DNA from 2 places in the Halomonas sp. DP5Y7-2 genome. Region 1 is predicted to be linked to the other one. Evidence: riboswitches for the same ligand, from Rfam matches in the RefSeq annotation. Region 1 holds a riboswitch; the other holds the start of a gene.
The links. Region 1 has a riboswitch for thiamine pyrophosphate ahead of KUW18_RS00030 (3-oxoacyl-ACP reductase). Riboswitches for the same ligand answer to the same signal wherever they lie in the genome.
Positions count from the first base shown of each region.

Region 2: it holds a riboswitch for thiamine pyrophosphate, as region 1 does, so the genes downstream of both, thiC (phosphomethylpyrimidine synthase ThiC) here and KUW18_RS00030 (3-oxoacyl-ACP reductase) in region 1, are expected to answer to the same signal.

Region 1 covers NZ_JAHVHY010000001.1:4,388-8,704, forward strand. The annotation lists gene KUW18_RS00020 (sodium:solute symporter family protein) at 1-672, shown strand, start outside; gene KUW18_RS00025 (LLM class flavin-dependent oxidoreductase) at 936-2,225, opposite strand; gene KUW18_RS00030 (3-oxoacyl-ACP reductase) at 2,225-3,028, opposite strand; TPP riboswitch at 3,076-3,173, opposite strand; gene KUW18_RS00035 (BCCT family transporter) at 3,706-4,317, shown strand, end outside.
Region 2 covers NZ_JAHVHY010000001.1:122,501-126,817, forward strand. The annotation lists gene mdoH (glucans biosynthesis glucosyltransferase MdoH) at 1-856, shown strand, start outside; TPP riboswitch at 1,027-1,178, shown strand; gene tenA (thiaminase II) at 1,256-1,924, shown strand; TPP riboswitch at 2,006-2,140, shown strand; gene thiC (phosphomethylpyrimidine synthase ThiC) at 2,235-4,187, shown strand.

The DNA of each region.
Region 1 (4,317 bases):
CGGGATACTCGCGTGCTCAGGCGTGGCTTCTGGATCGCGGGACTCTTCAACTTCCCGGTCATCGTGCTCATGGGTCTGTTCGGTCTGGCGTTCATCGGCCTAGGACTTGAGGGAGACGGCTCCGTCGCTCTGTTCAGCGTATTGTTGTCCGACGTGCCTCTGTGGTTTGCCTTGGCCCTGATTCCTCTTGGCCTTGCGCTGGTAATGAGTAGCGCCGACACAACGATCAATGCCACCTCCAGCATTATCGCCGTCGACATGCACAGGCTGCTGCCCCAGGCCAGTGAGGCGGCCTTGATGAGAATGGCGCGCTGGCTCATCGTCGTCGCTGCAGTACCAGTGACGTGGGTCGCTGCGCAGGGCTACAGCGTCCTCTACCTGTTCCTGCTGGCAGACCTGCTGTGCTCTGCCGCAGCCTTTCCGGTGTTTTTCGGCCTGTTCAACCGCCGCTATCACGGTCGCAATGCAGTGATCAGTACCGCAGCAGGTCTGCTGGCCGGACTGTGGATGTTCCCCTCGCCTAACGGTGGCACCGCGACATTACTGGAATCCTTCCTGCTGGCTGCCTTTGTTCCGGTGCTCGTATCTCTCGTCCTGATGAAGCTGATGCCATCCCGGGAGAGCTACGACTTTGACCGAATGAGCGGCCTGGTGAGACGCTTCCAGAACTAAGGAAACGCTGAATAAATGTTTCGAGCGATGACAGGTCGGTAGCTGCCGGAGCGGAAAGACCGGAGTTTACATGCGGTTAAATGAGGATCTTGAGCACCGCCAGCAGCCGAGATATCGAGCGCAGTAATTTATGCAGTGTTTCCCTAAGGCAATCAAACCGACGCCACTTAACCGAAACCATAACGGCGGGGCTAGCTCCCCCGCTGTTATGGCGGCTGTGGCTATAGAGGCTGTCGTATCAGCAGCGTGAGCAAGACGCCCGCTCAGCAGCTGGGGCGTGACAATCCAAGATGATCGCGCAGCGTCTTGCCCACGTATTCCCGGCGGAAGAGCCCACGTCGCTGCAATTCCGGCACGACCTGCTCGATAAAGTCCTCGATGCCGTGAGGCAGTGAGGGTGGCATCAGGTTAAAGCCGTCGGCCCCACCCTGCTCAACCCAGCGCTGCATCTCATCGGCAATCCCCTCCGGCGTGCCCACCATCGTGCAGTGCCCACCTCCGGCGGCAAGCCGTCCCATTAGCTGTCTCAGGGTTGGCCGTTCACTCTCGATAATGCGCAGGATGGTGGCATAGCGTCCTTTCGGACCCGTGAAAGCCTCCAGCGGCGGCAGCGCGGGCACGGGCGCATCCAGCTCCCAGTGACTGACGTCCTGGCCGATAAACTGGCTCAACTGTCGCCGCGAGGCCTCTACCGGCAGCAGCTCGTCGAGTTCACGCTGCTTGCGTCGGGCCTCTTCCTCGGTAGACCCGACGTAGGTCACAAGCCCCGGCATGATCGCCACCCTTGGACGGCCTGCGGCTTTCACCCTCGCCTTGAGGTCAGCGCAGTAAGCCTGGGCCGATGGCAGGTCGTAGGCCACCGCGTAAATGGCTTCGGCATAGCGTGCCGCCAGGTCACGCCCCTGTGCTGATGCCCCGGCCTGAAATAGCACGGGATGGCCCTGTGGCGAGCGCGGCACCGTCAAGGGGCCATCGACCAGAAAATGCTCGCCGCGGTGATGAATCGGTTGCACTTGAGCAGCATCCGCATAATCGCCGTGGCGATCTCGCAGCAGCGCGCCATCGCTCCAGGAGTCCCACAGCGCCAGCACGGTATTGGCAAACTCTTCCGCTCTAGCGTAGCGCTGCGCGTGGCCCGGCATGCCTTCCAGACCATGATTGCGCGCCTCGCTATCGAACATTGACGTCACCAGATTCCACCCAAGCCGACCGCCCGAGATATGGTCCAGCGACGCCAGCATGCGAGCCGCATGAAAGGGAGTATGGAAGGTGCTGGAGACGGTCGAGATCAGGCCAATATGCTGTGTGGCACGCGCCATCGCGGCAAGCATTGTCAGCGGCTCCAAGGTCCACAGCGGGCCATCTGCAACATTGCCCGCGGCATGGCCATCGGCAAAGAAAACGGCATCCAAGCGACCTCGTTCGGCAAGCCTGGCCAGCTCCTCGTAGTAGGCGATATCCGCCAATCGCTCGACGCTGGAATCAGGATGTCGCCAGGCCGCCTTGTGATGACCGCAGCCCAGGATGAAGAGATTCAAGTGCATGGAGGTCATCAGCCTTTCACCAGTCCGCCATCGACAATCAAATTCTGCCCGGTAATTGCCCTGGCCCACGGGGAAGCCAACAGTAGTACCGCGTCTGCAAACTCTTGCGGGGTGGTCACCCGCCGCAGCGGTGTGCTGGCGGCGATCAGGTCAAACACCGCATCGGGTGTGGCGCTGGAAGCGTCCGTGGTGCGCAGCAAACCGCCGGAGACCATGTTGACGCTGATATTGTCAGGGCCGAGATCGTGGGCCAGCGTGCGCGTCAGCGACAGCAGCGCCGCCTTCGCCGCGGTGTAGTCGTGGTAGGGCACCACCGGGTTCTGGAACAGGTTGGTACCGATATTGATGACACGCCCGACACCCGCCTCGCGCATGCCGGGAAGCGCTGCCTGCACTGTATTGAGCGCACCACGCACCACCCCCTGAAGCTGATGGTCCAGATGCTCCCAGCTCAACGAGTCAGGTCCAGGCCGTGCGTCCCCATTGAATGCAAAGTCCGGCAGCGCATTGTTGATCACGGTAGTCACAGGTCCACCGAAGCGCTCACTGGCCCTCGCCAACATGGCCTCCACGCCATCCCGATCGCACACATCCGCAGCGACGGCCAAGGCGTGTTCCGGGTAATCAGCGACCAGCGCCCGGGCGCCTTCTACGCTGCGGCGGTAGTTGACCACCACGCGAGCGCCTTCTCGCAGGAAGGCGCGTGCCAAGTGAGCGCCCAGACCACGTCCTGCGCCGGTAATCAGCACAATTTGAGCGGAGATATCAGGCGCAATGGGGTCGACAACAGGAGAGGTATCGGGAGGGGTCATGCGATGAGTCCTTGGTCGAGGCGGGGAACGCACGTCGAGCCAGGGACAGACGACTGCGCTGACATCCCTTCGCCGGTATGAACTGGATCAGGTTCGACGGGTATTTCTCAGCCCTGGCTCAGCCAGGACACCCCGTGTCATGCGATCTCGACCTTAGCCCATCACCTTGCCCGGAACAAGACAGCGGGTATCAAGCAGATGAAAGGGCCTACCCTGATTTGCCATCCTGGCACACACCGCGACAACCCTATCGCGCCCCGGCCCGTTCACCAAGCAAATGTATACACATTTAAGCGACATCTTTCGACCTTCATGGCTTCGGGCTTTCCTTGCCCTCCAGCGTGTTACTCTGCCTTCTTCTCACCCTCTGTCCTGACACTCCCCCTACCTTGCTACCACCCCCTACTTTGGTACTACCCATTATCGGATCGAAGCTTAGAAGGACATCCAACGCATTGTTTATCAAAGATAAATTAATAGAAGAGCGATCTGTCTTTCAGGGAGCTGACGTGATCGCCAGCTCACTCGGCTCTAGCCTTTTCGATTTTTATTGTATATACATTATGACGGATTGACGGACCGCATCAGCGGTTCGTCAAGGAAGCGCTGAGCACCTCCGCTCAGGCATCGGTGCAGCGTTTCCCTAAGCCTGCCACACGCAGCTGTGAGATCGGCCGATGACAACACCCGACAATGCTGATCCACTGCGCCACCTGGTAACGCCATCACCCGTGGAGAACAAGAATATGTCCGCCTCCAGCAGAAGGCCGCTAAGAAAAGCCGTCTTCATACCCACCTTTTCCATCATCATGGTGGCCGTGGCCACTGGCCTCATCAACAACGACATGCTGGTCGATGTTGCCAAAGGGGTCTTCTACATCTCCCTGTCTGACTTTGGCTGGCTGTATCAGCTGATTGCCGTAACGGCCCTGGTGGTGTCGGGCTTCATCTTCTTCTCCCGGGCCGGTGATATTCGGCTGGGTGGCAAGGATGCAACGCCTACCTTTTCCTTCGCTGCCACCTTCGCCATGGCGCTGACGGGAGGGATTGCCACGGGAGTCGTCACTTACTCCGTCAATGAACCGATCATCTATCTAGGCAACATCTACGGCGAAATCAGTCACCAGAGCTTCGCTCCCGGCAGTGGCGAGGCCGCCATCTTTGCCCTGGCAAGAAGCTTCCACAACTGGTCATTCATTCCCTACGCGCTTTATTCCATCGTGGGGCTGATGATCGGCTACATGCACTTTAACCGCAGAGAACGCTTCTCGATCTCCTCAACCGTCAGC
Region 2 (4,317 bases), 120 kb from region 1:
GCTGAATGGCCATGGCCTGCATGTGCTGAGCCGTCTGCACTTCTTCTTCGGCGCGCTGGCCTACCTGTCGTCGCTGGTGTGGCTGGCGATCCTGGTCATCAGTACCATCGATGCGCTGATCAGGGCGCTCGTTCCCACGAACTTCTTCACCGCCAGCTCGCAGTTGTTCCCTGACTGGCCCATCGCTCCGCCCAACCTGATCATTCCCTTGTTGATCGGCACCTTGGGCATGCTGCTGATGCCCAAGGTGCTGGGACTGATACTTGGTCTCATGCGGGATCCAGAGGGCTACGGGGGACGCCCAAAACTGGTCTTGAGCATGCTGGTGGAGACCCTGTTCGCCATGCTGATCGCACCGCTGATGATGGTCTTCCACAGCCGTTTCGTGATCCAGGTGCTGACCGGTCGTACCGTTGCCTGGGACCCGCTATCCCGAGAGGGGCGGGCACTGCCCTGGCGGGAAGCCTTCCGCCATACCTGGCTGTGGTCGCTGATTGGTGCGGTGTGGGCTCTTGTCACCTGGGCCTACACTCCGAGCTTCTTTCTCTGGCTGACGCCCGTCTGGCTCGGCCTGGTGCTGGCGGCTCCGCTGGTGCGCTGGAGCTCCAGCCTGACCATCGGCCGCCGCCTGGCCCGCGCCGGGCTTCTGCTGGTACCCAGTGAGACACGCCCCCCCAGGGTCGTCGCCGATCTACACATCGAGAGTCAGCTACCCTCGTCGGGCGCGCCAACCGCTCCCCCCAGCGAGCGTCCCCGAGACATGCCTGTGCAGTCCTTCCGGCGCCCCCATCAATCGGCTGAGGTGCACAGCGACCCTGGCCACCCGATCGACACCCCCACGCCAGATCGTCGCTGATCCATCATCAGCCATCATCAGCGTCGTTGCAGGACGCCGCGGCCATGCCCCTCATGGCCGCGGCGTCATCATTAGATAGTCTCTCTCGACAACCTCCCTTGACGCCCCCTTCCGATGCTATCCGAAAGTGGTGTCTGGCAAAGCCGCAAGGGCGTGCTAGACTGCGGTCGACTCGCTTGACGGGGTGCCGGTCAATCCGGCTGAGATGGTGCAGGGCCAGCGTGGTGTAGCAGCCCGACAGCACCGATCCCGTGGAACCTGATCCGGGTGCGGTGTGGACTCACACCTTGAACCGGCGTAGGGAATCAGGCGGTGGCACGCCTTCCCTGCGGGGGCCTGCCCTTCCTCCCCGCCGTCCTTCTCTGCCCCGCCCACCGGATCCACTATGCCGGAGCTATCATGGGCTACTGCTTCAACGATCTGATCGCTGCCTGCCGCGACGACTGGCGGCGCTATACCGAGCACGACTTCGTTCGTGCACTTGGGCGCGGCGACCTGAATGACGCCAGCTTTCGCCACTATCTGAAGCAGGACTACCTGTTTCTCCTGCAGTTTTCACGCGCCTACGCCCTTGCTGCCTACAAGAGCCAGGACCTGGAGAGCTTGCAGGGGGCCTTCAAGGGGATGCAGACGATCCTCGAGGTCGAACTGGGCCTGCATCTTGCCTACTGCCGAGAATGGGGCATTGACGACAGCGAGCTCAGCCGTCTACCGGAGGCACGTGCCACCCTGGCCTATACCCGCTACGTCCTCGACACCGGCAGTCGTGGTGATCTGCTGGACCTGCACGTCGCCCTGGCGCCCTGCATGGTCGGCTACGCCGACATCGGCCGCTGGCTGGCGGATCATCCCGAGACGCTGCGTGGTGGCGACAATCCCTACGATGCTTGGATCACCATGTACTCAAGCCCTGACTTTCAGGCCTCGGCCGTGCGCGAAAGGCACTGGCTCGACGACCAGCTCAGCCAGGTATCGAGCGCTCGTTTCGACCGGCTGGCGCGCATCTTTAGCGACGCGACCCGTCTCGAGACCGACTTCTGGCAGATGGGACTGGAGCTGAGCGACTGACCTTGACGACGCCTTTAGGCGATCGAACTGGGCGATCGACCTGGGTGATCGCGCTCGACAACACAGACAAGCTGACAACAGCAACGCTTGACGGGGTGCCGCAGCCAGCGGCTGAGATCATGCAGCGCATGAGACCCGTTGAACCTGATCTGGGGATACCCCCGATGTTACGGCATCGAGGCGAGGACCAGCGTAGGGATCAAGCGCTCACGGCCACGGCCTCGACGCCCCCCCTTCTCCCTCGCGACGTGCCATTACCACCATCAGGGCGACGCCACTTGCCCTGCACCGCCGTGAGAGGAAACCACCTATGTCACTCGACCATCCCTCGTCTCATCCGAGATCCCGCCATGACGCTCACTTCCTGGCCGAGACGGCCAGGGTCGACCAGGCCGCCGTCACTCCCCTGCCAGGCTCTCGCAAGGTCTATGTAGAGGGCTCCCGCCCCGACCTGCGGGTGCCATTTCGCGAAATCACCCTGTCGCCGACGCGCACTTCAGGCGCCGACGAAGCCAATCCACCGCTACTGGTGTACGACACCTCAGGCCCCTATACCGACCCGGCGGTACAGGTCGATCTGCGCAAGGGACTGGCCGAGTTGCGCAGGCCCTGGATTGAGGAGCGCAACGACACCGAGTGGCTCGACGGTCCCACCTCCGAGTACGGCCGCCGGCGTGCCAATGACCCACTGCTGGCACCGCTGCGCTTCGAGCTGACGCGCACACCACGTCGCGCCACCAGGACCGCCGATGGCCGCCCGGGCAACGTCACCCAATTGCATTACGCGCGGCGCGGCATCATCACACCGGAAATGGAGTTCATTGCACTTCGCGAGAATCAACGTCGACAGGCCCTTCAGGACCCTTATCGTGGCAGTGACGAGGTCGAAGCGATACTTGGCCACCAGCACCCCGGCCAGTCGTTCGGAGCCCGTTTGCCGGATGAGATCACCCCCGAGTTCGTGCGCCAGGAAGTGGCCGCCGGGCGTGCCATCATCCCGGCCAACATCAATCATCCCGAAGCCGAGCCGATGATCATCGGGCGTAACTTTCTGGTGAAAATCAACGGCAATCTAGGCAACTCTGCGGTGACGTCCTCCATCGAAGAGGAAGTGGACAAGATGACCTGGGGGATTCGCTGGGGGGCGGATACGATCATGGACCTGTCCACTGGACAGAACATCCATGAAACCCGTGAGTGGATCATCCGCAACTCACCGGTGCCGATCGGTACCGTGCCACTCTATCAGGCGCTGGAAAAGGTCAAGGGCGTGGCCGAGGACCTGACCTGGGAGGTCTTTCGCGACACCTTGATCGAGCAGGCGGAACAGGGGGTGGACTATTTCACCATCCACGCCGGTGTGCTTCTTCGCTATGTGCCGCTGACCGCAGGCCGAGTCACCGGCATCGTCTCGCGGGGAGGCTCGATCATGGCCAAGTGGTGCCTCTATCACCACCAGGAAAGCTTCCTCTACACCCACTTCGAGGAGATCTGCGAGATCTGCAAGCAGTATGACGTGGCCTTCTCGCTGGGCGATGGGCTGCGCCCGGGATCCGTGGCAGATGCCAATGACGAAGCTCAGATGGCCGAACTCAAGACCCTGGGCGAGCTGACCCACATTGCCTGGAAGCACGACGTGCAGGTGATGATAGAAGGGCCCGGCCACGTGCCCATGCACCTGATCAAGGAGAACATGGACAAGCAGCTCGAGTACTGCGACGAGGCGCCCTTCTATACCCTGGGCCCGCTGGTCACCGACATCGCTCCCGGCTATGACCACATCACCTCAGGCATCGGCGCGGCGATGATCGGCTGGTACGGCTGCGCCATGCTCTGCTACGTCACCCCCAAGGAGCACCTGGGCCTGCCCGACAAGGACGACGTCAAGACCGGGATCATCACGTACAAGATCGCCGCCCATGCGGCGGATCTGGCCAAGGGGCACCCCGGCGCTCAGCGCCGGGACAATGCGCTGTCCAAGGCACGCTTCGAGTTCCGCTGGGAGGACCAGTTCAACCTGGGCCTGGACCCGGACACGGCCCGCGCCTACCACGACGAGACGCTGCCCAAGGACGCGGCCAAGGTGGCCCACTTCTGCTCCATGTGCGGACCCAAGTTCTGCTCCATGAAGATCAGCCAGGAAGTCCGCGATTATGCCCGCGACAACGGCCTGGGCGGCGACAGCGAGGCGGTCATGGCGGGCATGGAGGCGCAGGCACAAGCCTTCCGCCAGCAAGGCGGTGCCCTGTACAAGGAAGTCTGACGCAAGCCCATCACGGCCACCTCCCCGCCCGCGGCCCCGCGGGCGGGGAGGTGGCTGCCGCAAAGCGAATGCTGCGGCGGAGATTCAGGGCCGCCGGCAGCCTTCACGCTGCACCGCACAAATTGCTACC